DNA from 3 places in the Streptomyces sp. NPDC087310 genome. Region 2 is predicted to be linked to each of the others. Evidence: riboswitches for the same ligand, from Rfam matches in the RefSeq annotation. Region 2 holds a riboswitch; each other region holds the start of a gene.

The links. A riboswitch is a leader RNA that binds a small molecule or an ion and turns the genes downstream of it on or off. The one in region 2 is predicted to bind cyclic di-AMP.
Positions count from the first base shown of each region.
Region 1: another riboswitch for cyclic di-AMP. It lies ahead of ACIO3P_RS16800 (C40 family peptidase); the one in region 2 lies ahead of ACIO3P_RS10070 (M23 family metallopeptidase).
Region 3: another riboswitch for cyclic di-AMP. It lies ahead of ACIO3P_RS09430 (transglycosylase SLT domain-containing protein); the one in region 2 lies ahead of ACIO3P_RS10070 (M23 family metallopeptidase).

Region 1 covers NZ_JBIUYF010000004.1:362,158-365,355, forward strand. The annotation lists gene ACIO3P_RS16795 (hypothetical protein) at 80-433, shown strand; gene ACIO3P_RS16800 (C40 family peptidase) at 632-1,939, opposite strand; cyclic di-AMP (ydaO/yuaA leader) riboswitch at 1,938-2,112, opposite strand; gene pcrA (DNA helicase PcrA) at 2,393-3,198, shown strand, end outside.
Region 2 covers NZ_JBIUYF010000002.1:999,837-1,003,034, forward strand. The annotation lists gene ACIO3P_RS10065 (GntR family transcriptional regulator) at 1-319, opposite strand, end outside; gene ACIO3P_RS10070 (M23 family metallopeptidase) at 516-1,310, opposite strand; cyclic di-AMP (ydaO/yuaA leader) riboswitch at 1,323-1,490, opposite strand; gene ACIO3P_RS10075 (pitrilysin family protein) at 1,676-3,058, opposite strand; gene ACIO3P_RS10080 (pitrilysin family protein) at 3,076-3,198, opposite strand, start outside.
Region 3 covers NZ_JBIUYF010000002.1:846,060-849,257, reverse strand. The annotation lists gene ACIO3P_RS09435 (enolase C-terminal domain-like protein) at 1-631, shown strand, start outside; cyclic di-AMP (ydaO/yuaA leader) riboswitch at 1,108-1,271, shown strand; gene ACIO3P_RS09430 (transglycosylase SLT domain-containing protein) at 1,276-1,998, shown strand; gene ACIO3P_RS09425 (amino acid permease) at 2,103-3,198, opposite strand, start outside.

The DNA of each region.
Region 1 (3,198 bases), on a different contig from region 2:
CCGGACGGTCCCGACCGATCGCGGAAGTAAGCCGCACCTCACCGAACCGGGGTGATAAGGGCCCGGCTACGCTCCCGGCATGGACGTACTCATCAATGTCTTCGTCGCCCTGCACATCATCGGCATAGCCGCCCTGCTCGGCGGTTTTCTGACCCAGACGAAGGCGATGAGCGCCGGCGCGGCGCGCTTCACCCCACCGATGCTGCACGGCGCGCTGACGATGCTGATCACGGGGATGGTGCTGGTGGGCCTCAACCAGGCCGACGACCAGCCGCTCAACAACATCAAGATCGGCGTCAAGCTGGCCGTCCTGGTCGTGATCCTGGGCATCGTGTACGTGAAGCGGGACGACGAGGCCGCCGAGAAGCCGCTGTTCGGCGCGGTGGGCGGGCTGACCGTGGCCAACATCCTCATCGCCACGCTCTGGACCTGACCCCCGGCTTCCCGCGCGGACCTGACGACCGGCGGTGAGCGCCGAGGCGCGGACACCACCGGTGACGCCGGTGACACGGAAAGCCGGGGCCGGAGACGGCCGCCTCACGGGGGCCCAGGGGCCCCTGAGGACCACTGAAGGCCACCGGCCGGTTATAGCGGGCTGGAGGGCCGGCGGGCTCAGAGGGCCACTAGAGGGTCACGCAGGGCGGACGCTGCCGTAGATCGGCATGTAGTAGATCGATTCCTCGCGCACGTTCGCGCCCGGCTTGGGCGCGTGGACCATCATGCCGTCGCCGATGTAGATGCCGGCGTGGCTGGCGTCGTCGTAGAAGAAGACCAGGTCGCCGGGGAGCAGGTCATCGGTGACGACGCGCGTGCCGGCGTTCACCTGCTCGCCGGTGGAGCGCGGCAGTTCGACGCCCGCCGCCCGCCACGCCGCCTGGGTCAGGCCCGAGGAGTCGTACGAACTCGGCCCCGAGGCGCCCCAGACGTACGGCTTGCCGATCTGGGCGTCGGCGAAGGTGAGCACCTTCGCCGCCTTGGCCGCGTACGTACCGGCGGTGTCGCCGCCCGTCCCGGCCTCCGCACCGGTGCCGACGGCCGTGCCCGCGTCCGTGCCCGCGATCGTGTTCGCGATCGTGTTCGCGCCCGCGTCCGTGTCGGCCGACGAGGGCCGGGCGTGCGACCGGGGACGGGCCTGGGCCTGAGTCTGTTCCGCCTCGCGCCGGCGCTCCGCCTCCGCTTCGGCCTCCGCCTTGTCGCGGGCCTCCGCCTTGGCCTGCGCCTCCGCCGCGCGCCGGGTCTCTTCTTCCCTCTTGCGCTCCAGGGCGGCCAGCCGCGCCTGCTCCTCAGCGGTGAGCCGCGCCAGCAGCGAGCGGGCCTCGGCGAGCTTCCTCTGGATGCTCTCCTTACTGGTCCGCAGGTACTCCGGCGACTCGTCCGGCGACTCCGGGCGCGTGACCGCCGGGCCCGGTACCTTCGGCGGCTCGGTCGGCCGCGCCGGGTAGGCGGTGACGGCGCCCTGCTGACGGCCGGTCAGCCGGTCCGTCGTCCCCTCCGGCGCGACGCGCGCCTGCGGGGTGTCCGCGAACAGCACGGCGGCCGCGGGGGTGCCCGCGCCTTCCCTGGACTGCGCGGCCACGGAGGAACCGAGCGTACGGCGGGCCTCGTTCAGCTTGTCCGCACTCTTGGCGACACCGTCGATGCTCCTGGCGACGCCGTCGATGACCCGGTCGACCGCGCGCTTCTGCTTGGCCGTCGTCTCCTTCGCCTTGGTGGCCTTGGTGAAGGTCTGCGTCTCCCCACCGGCCTGGCGGTACAGGGCGTCGACCTTCTTCTGCACCTCTTCGACGGACGGTTTGGGTTCCGCGGGCGCGGCGTCCGCGCTTTGCGTCGACAGCAGCGTGACCGAGGCGATGGCGGCCGTCGTCACTCCGACCGCGGGGGAGCTGACGTGTTCTCCGCTACGGCTGCGCGACTTGCGATGCGACGCCAAGTTCGGCATCTCCTTCCGTGGACCGCCTACCGGGTTAGCTGTCGGGTTCGGGCGGAACGGAAGGCTGCCCTACGGGCCTTGAACGTACGGCGAACGTACGGCCCGATTCACCCCGGTCGTGCAGAGTGGGTCCCCGGTTCCGAACTTCCTTGCGGAAAGCCCGGATTCGGCGTGGGCCGCCCGCTCGGCGCGGATCGCCGTCAGAGGTACGGGCTGCCTGATCGAGCACGCTAGCCAAGATGTGGCGCTGATGTGAAGGTGGATGGCCGATATGCCCGATACATTTCTGTGACCATTTCCTCGTGTGGAGTGCAAGGAGCCCCAATGCGGGGTATAGCGTTACGCTGCGTATGTGAGTCGGGACCGTCCGGCGCGCCGGTACGGCTCACCGGGCCGACTTCCCCGGCCGGCTTTCCCGGTCCGGCGCCGACTGTCAGTGCGGCGGCCTAGACTCGTTAAGCGATGAGCAGCCTCTTTGACGACAGTTTCCTGGCCGACCTCCAGCCCTCCGGTGACGAGCACCCCCCGCCGCCCGAGGACCAGGACGAGCACGCCCCGGAGCAGGTGCCCGACGACCTGTTCCAGGGCGCTTACGACGTGCCCCCGGCCCGGGATCCGTACCACCGCGACGGCGCTCCCCGTACGGTCATCGACCCCGCCGCGCTCCTCGAAGGGCTGAACGAGGAGCAGAGCGCGGCCGTCGTGCACACGGGATCGCCGCTGCTCATCGTCGCCGGGGCCGGATCCGGCAAGACCCGGGTGCTGACCCACCGGATCGCGCATCTGCTCGGCACCCGCAGCGTCCACCCCGGCCAGATACTGGCGATCACCTTCACCAACAAGGCCGCGGGCGAGATGAAGGAGCGCGTCGGGCAGCTCGTCGGCCCCCGCGCCCAGGCGATGTGGGTGCTGACCTTCCACAGCGCCTGCGTGCGGATCCTGCGGCGCGAGTCGAAGCGGCTCGGGTTCACCTCGTCGTTCTCGATCTACGACGCCGCCGACTCGAAGCGGCTGATGGCGCTGGTCTGCCGCGATCTGGATCTCGACCCCAAGCGCTATCCGCCGAAGTCCTTCAGCGCCAAGATCTCCAATCTGAAGAACGAGCTGATCGACGAGGAGACCTTCGCGGGGCAGGCCGTCGACGGCTTCGAGAAAACGCTCGCCGAGGCGTACCGGATGTACCAGGCGCGGCTGCGCGAGGCCAATGCCCTGGACTTCGACGACATCATCATGACCACCGTCCACCTGCTCCAGGCGTTCCCCGACGT
Region 2 (3,198 bases):
GGCCGCGCAGGACCTTGAGGTGGGCCTCCGTACGGCGCTGGGCGGCGCGCGCCGCGCCCAGCGGCTCCAGCAGCAGCCGTACCTCCAGCAGGTCGGCGGCCTCCTGCTCCGTGGGCTCGGCGACACAGGCGCCGACATGGCGGCGCGTGGTCACGAAGCCCTCCGACTCCAGCGTGCGCAGGGCTTCGCGTACCGGGACGCGGGAGACGCCGTAGCGCCGCGCGAGCTGCTCCTCGGTGAGCCGGCTGCCCCGCTCGAACAGTCCGGAGACGATGTCGTCGCGAATGGCCGTGCATACCGAGTGCGCGGGAATGCGCATGTCCGAACCTCCGCCTTAATCCGCGCGAAACGCTGCCGATTGACGCCTGTTCCGTGACTCTATTGCAATCAACGCGAATTTCCGATGGGTGCCCGGAATCCATGGATATCTTTTGGCCAGCGCGGGAGCACGGCGAAGGCCCCGGCGCGGAGCCGGGGCCTTCGGGGGAAGCGGTGCGCGGGTGGGGCGGGAGGTGTCAGACCGCCACGCCGTGCGCGCGGAGGTACGCGACCGGGTCCATGTCGGAGCCGTAGTCGGCGCTCGTCCTGGCCTCGAAGTGGAGGTGCGGCCCGGTGACGTTGCCGGTGGCGCCCGAGAGGCCGATCTGCTGGCCCGGGGTGACGCTCTGGCCGACCGAGACGCCGATCGAGGAGAGGTGGCCGTACTGGGTGTAGGTGCCGTCCGCCATCCTGAGGACGATGTTGTTGCCGTACGAGCCGCCCCAGCCGGCCTCGACCACGGTGCCCATGCCGACGGCCACGACCGAGGTGCCGGACGCGGCGCGGAAGTCGACGCCCGAGTGGCTGCCGGAGGACCAGAGGGAGCCGCCGGACTGGTAGCCGGTGGTGACGTACGAGCCGGCGACGGGAAGCTGGAAGGTGCCCAGCCGCTTGCGCTCCTCGGCGCGCGCGGCGCGCACCCGCTCCTCGCGCAGCTCCTTCGCGCGGGCCTCCGCCTTGCGCTCCGCCTCGGCCTTCGCGGCGGCGCGCGCCGTGGCCTCGGCCTTCAGCCGTTCGACCTTCTCGGCGGCGTGGCGCTGAGCCTCGGCCTGGTCGTCGACCGCGCCGGCGACGGCGTCGCCGATGGCGATGACCTGGGTCAGTCCGGTGTGCGTGGCGGCCTCGGTGGAGCTGTCGGCGGCGAGCGCCGGGGAGGCGAGGGAGCCGATGACGCCGGTCGCGGTCAGCGTCGCGAACCCGGCGGCGCTCGCGCCCTTGCAGGTGATGCGGTTCGGGGCGCGGTGCTTCCCGGTGGCACGGGTGAACGCCATGGAGTGGCTGGTCCTTTCCTTCCCTCTCGCCTACCGGGTTAGCTGACGGGTTCGGAGCAGGAAGGTCTCCTACGGACCCCTCCGCGCGGTGTGCCCGCGAAGGCCGTCCGATTCACCCCAGGGACGTGGGTCCCCGGCTCCCCAGGCTCGCGCCTGACGGGGACTCGGCGATGGCTGCCCGATGCCACTGATGCGGCGCAACGGCGAACAGCCGGACCGACGCTAAGCGGCTCGTCTTTCAATAACCAAACAGACAAGGTTTTTTGTAGCGCACACCACAGGGCAGACGGGCATCCTCCCCACCAAAGGGGACATAAAGCAGAACCCCGGCGACCTCGGTCGCCGGGGTTCCACGGAAAGACGAATCAGCCTGTGACAACCGTCACTTCACCGATTCCGAGAGCCTCGACCGGCTCCTTGATCTGCGCCGCGTCCCCGACCAGAACGGTGACGAGCCGGTCCACCGGGAAGGCGTTGACGGCGGCGGCCGTCGCCTCGACCGTGCCCGTCTCGGCCAGCCGCGCGTAGAGCCGCGCCTGGAAGTCGTCCGGGAGGTGCTGCTCGACCTGGTCGGCCAGCGTGGCGGCGACGGAGGCGGCCGTCTCGTACTTCAGCGGCGCGACCCCCACCAGGTTCTGCACGGCCACGTCGCGCTCGGCGTCCGTGAGCCCTTCGGCGGCGAGGGTGCGCAGCACCTTCCAGAGGTCGTCGAGCGCCGGTCCGGTGGACGCGGTGTCCACGGAGCCGCTGATGGCGAGCATCGCGGCGCCCGTCCCCCCGTCCGGGGAGGACGGCGCCGGGGAGCGCAGCACCTGGCCGAAGGCGCGTACGCCGTAGGTGTAGCCCTTCTCCTCACGCAGGACGCGGTCGAGCCGGGAGGTGAGCGTGCCGCCCAGGCAGTACGTGCCCAGCACCTGCGCGGGCCAGACGCGGTCGTGCCGGTCGGCGCCGATCCGGCCGATCAGAAGCTGGGTCTGGACGGCGCCGGGGCGGTCCACGATGACGACCCGGCCGGTGTCGTCGGCCGTGATGGCCGGTGCGGTCCTGGACGCGGCCGTGTCGCCCGTCCAGGCGCCGAGGGTGTCCGCGAGGATCGCGTCCAGGTCGACGCCCGCCAGGTCGCCGACGATCACCGCGGTGGCCGTGGCGGGGCGTACGTGCGCCTCGTAGAAGGCGCGGACGCCCGCGGCGTCGATGCGCTCCACGGTCTCCTCGGTGCCCTGGCGCGGTCGTGACATGCGCAGGGAGGCCGGGAACAGCTCCTTGGAGAGCTGCTTGGCGGCGCGGCGGCCCGGGTTGGCGGTCTCGTGCGGGATCTCGTCGAGCCGGTTCCGTACGAGCCGCTCGATCTCGCTGTCCGCGAAGGCGGGGGCGCGCAGCGCCTCGGCGAGCAGGCCGAGTGCCTTGAGCAGCCGGGAGACGGGGACCTCCAGGGAGACCCGCAGGCCCGGGTGGTCCGCGTGCGCGTCGAGGGTGGCGCCGCAGCGCTCCAGCTCGGCGGCGAACTCCTCGGCGCTGTGCTTGTCGGTGCCCTCGGAGAGCGCCCGCGCCATGATCGTGGCGATGCCGTCGAGCCCTTCCGGCTCGGCGTCCAGCGGGGCGTCGAGATTGATCTCGACGGCGACCACCTGCTGGCCGGGACGGTCGCAGCGCAGCACCGTCAGGCCGTTGCCGAGCGTGGAGCGCTCGGGGGCGGGGAAGGCCCAGGGCCTGGCCTCGCCGGCGGTCGGCTGCGGGTGGAACTCCATGGTCACGGCAGCGTCGGTCACTGGTCCGCCCCCTCGTGCTCGTCGGTCTCGTCGGCGTCCGCCGCGTCTTCGGGGGCGATCGGCTCGTACACCAGCACCGCCCGGTTGTCGGGGCGCAGCCGCGCCGCGGCGACGGCCCT
Region 3 (3,198 bases), 150 kb from region 2:
CGGGGCCTGGTCGCTGCGGGAAGCCGTCGAACTCTGCCGGCCCCTGGTCGGCACGCTCGCGTACGCCGAGGATCCGTGCGGGGCCGAGGACGGCTTCTCCGGCCGGGAGATCCTGGCGGAGTTCCGCCGGGCCACCGGTCTGCCCACCGCGACCAACATGGTCGCGACGGACTGGCGTCAGCTCATCCACGCGATGGCGTTGCAGTCGGTCTCCATCCCGCTCGCGGACCCGCACTTCTGGACCATGCGGGGGTCGGTGCGGGTGGCCGAGCTCTGCCGTGCGGCGGGCCTGACATGGGGCTGCCACTCCAACAACCACTTCGACATCTCGCTGGCGATGATGGCCCAGTGCGGGGCCGCCGCCCCGGGGGAGTACAACGCCCTGGACACCCACTGGATCTGGCAGGAGGGCATGGAGCGGCTGACCGTGGAGCCCCCGCGGATCACCGCCGGCGAGATCGCCGTCGACGACACCCCGGGTCTCGGCGTCGAGGTCGACATGGACCGGCTGCTCGCGGCCCATGAGCTGTATCGGGAGAAGAAACTCTCCGGGCGGGACGACGCCGCAGCGATGCGCTTTCTGGTGAAGGACTGGGAGTTCGACGGCAAGCGCCCCTGCCTGGTGCGGTGACCCGGCCCGCCGGAAGGGACGCGTGAATCGACATGCCGTCAGAAGAATGAACGGCACGGAGAATTCGGTGGCGCCCCCGGTCAATTCCCGCGGACTGTCCGCAGTTGTCGGGGCGTCGGGTGGAGGCGTGCCGGATCCCGCAACCCGACGGCAGCCCGACGGCAACTCGGCGCGACCCAATGATGGGTCTTTGTCGGAATTGACCGTTAGGCGGATATAGGCATGATTAATGTGCCTTGACACCTCTAACGCCTTTTGCCTGTCCGATAATTCCGTTACGTTCGTGACCTGCGTCATACCCCCGGCGACGGGCGGGCGGGGCGAGGTGGGCGCTTTCTCTCACAGGGGAGGAAAGTTGAGTTCCCGGAACCTCTCCGGAAAGGCGATTGCGCCGCCTTTGCGGAACTTGTGCGGCCCTGATTTCTCGCTTACGTTCACGTCCATCCGGATGGACCGCCAAATCCTGCCGCCGTCCGGAATCCCACACACCTATCCGTCAGAAGGCAGGAGCGGGGGACCCAGGTAAGTCGCCGGTCCGGAATTCCGGACCGGCTCGGGGTGAAGCCGTACGCACCGTCGTACGGCCGGGCATCTCCAGCCCGAACCCGACAGCTCACCTCGCAGGCGACGGAGAGGAATTCGTCGTGCCCAGAAACGCCAAGCACCGCCGTTCCAGAGCTGGCTCCATCGCCCGTCGCCTCGTCGCGGTGGGCACCGGGGGCGCCGCCCTCGCGATCCCGCTGGTGTCCGCGGCCACCGCCCAGGCGGCGGAGGCCCCCGCCGCCCCGGCGAAGGCCACCACCTACGTCGTGGTCTCCGGCGACTCCCTGTCCAAGATCGCGCACGCGCACTCGGTCAGCGGCGGCTGGAAGAAGCTGTACGAGGACAACCGGAGCGCCGTCGGCGCCGACCCGTCGCACGTACGCCCCGGCCTGAAGCTGACCCTCAAGGGGACGGCCCCGGCCACCGCCGAGAAGACGGCCACCAAGGCGAGCACGAAGTCCGGTACGAACGGCTCCGTCACCCAGGCCGCCGCGAAGACGTACAGCGACAACCTGGACGGCTGGATCCGCGAGTCGCTCGACGTCATGGCCCAGCACGGGATCCCCGGCACGTACGAGGGCATCCACCGCAACATCATCCGTGAGTCCGGGGGCGACCCGAACGCCATCAACAACTGGGACATCAACGCCCAGAACGGCGTTCCGTCCAAGGGCCTGCTCCAGGTCATCGCCCCGACGTTCCAGGCGTACCACGTGCCCGGTACGTCGACGGACAGCTACGACCCGGTCGCCAACATCACGGCCGCGTGCAACTACGCCGCCGACCGGTACGGCTCGATCGACAACGTGAACGGTCCCTACTAGACCGGACCGGCGTCGCCCTCGCGCGCCCCGCACACCGGCCCCGGCCCCGCCGTCCTACGACGGCGGGGCCGGGGCCGGTTCCCGTACCCCACGCGGCACCCGTGTCACACGCGTCGCGCGCGCAGCTCCCGTACCCCCGCCACCGCGAGCACGAGCGCCGTCGCGCCCAGGGACCACAGGAGCTGCGGGCGGGCCGCGTCATCGGTGAGCATCAGGACGAACACCGTCGCGATCGCGGCGAGCGTCGCCCAGGTCAGGCCAGGGAAGAGCCACATCCTCAGGACCAGGCGCTCCGGTGCCTCCCGCTCGATGCGCGGGCGCAGCAGGAGCTGCGACACGGCGATCATCGCCCAGACGAAGAGCAGCACCGCGCCGACCGCGTTGAGCATGTACAGGAAGACCGTGTCGGGCCACTTCAGATTGAGCAGTACGGAGACGAACCCGAACGCCACCGACGCCAGCACCGCCCGCCGCGGCACACCCGCGCCGCCCACCTTCAGCAGGGCCTTCGGCGCCTCGCCCCGTTCGGCCAGCGAGAAGACCATCCGGGACGAGCCGTAGAGGTTGGCGTTGAGCGCCGAGAGCAGTGCCACGAAGACCACGATGTTCATGATCTGTCCGGCCGACGGGATACCGATCGCGTCGAGGACGGTGACGTACGGGCTGAGCCCCGCCTTCTGCGCCGTCCAGGGCAGCACGGTCACGATGACCGCCATCGAGCCGACGTAGAAGAACAGGATCCGGAAGACCGCGCTGCGCACCGCGCGGGCCACCGAGCGCACCGGGTCGTCGGACTCGGCCGCCGCGATCGTGACGACCTCCAGACCGCCGAAGGCGAAGATCACGGCGAGCACCCCGGAGGTGACGCCCTGCCATCCGTTCGGGAGGAAGCCGCCCTGTCCGGTGAGGTTGGCGAGACCGGCCGGGCCGGTGTCGGGCAGGACGCCGAAGATCGCGAGCAGCCCCAGAACCAGGAACGCGACGATCGCGAAGACCTTCAGGGCCGCGAAGTAGAACTCGAACTCGCCGAAGTTCTTCACGGCCGCGAGGTTCGCGCCGGTGAAGACCACCATGAAGACCAGGACCCAGGCCCACTGCGGTACGGAGGGCAGCCAGCCGTTCGCGATCTGCGCCGCGCCCGTCGCCTCCACGGCGAGCACGACGACCAGCAGGAACCAGTACAGCCAGCCGACGCTGAAC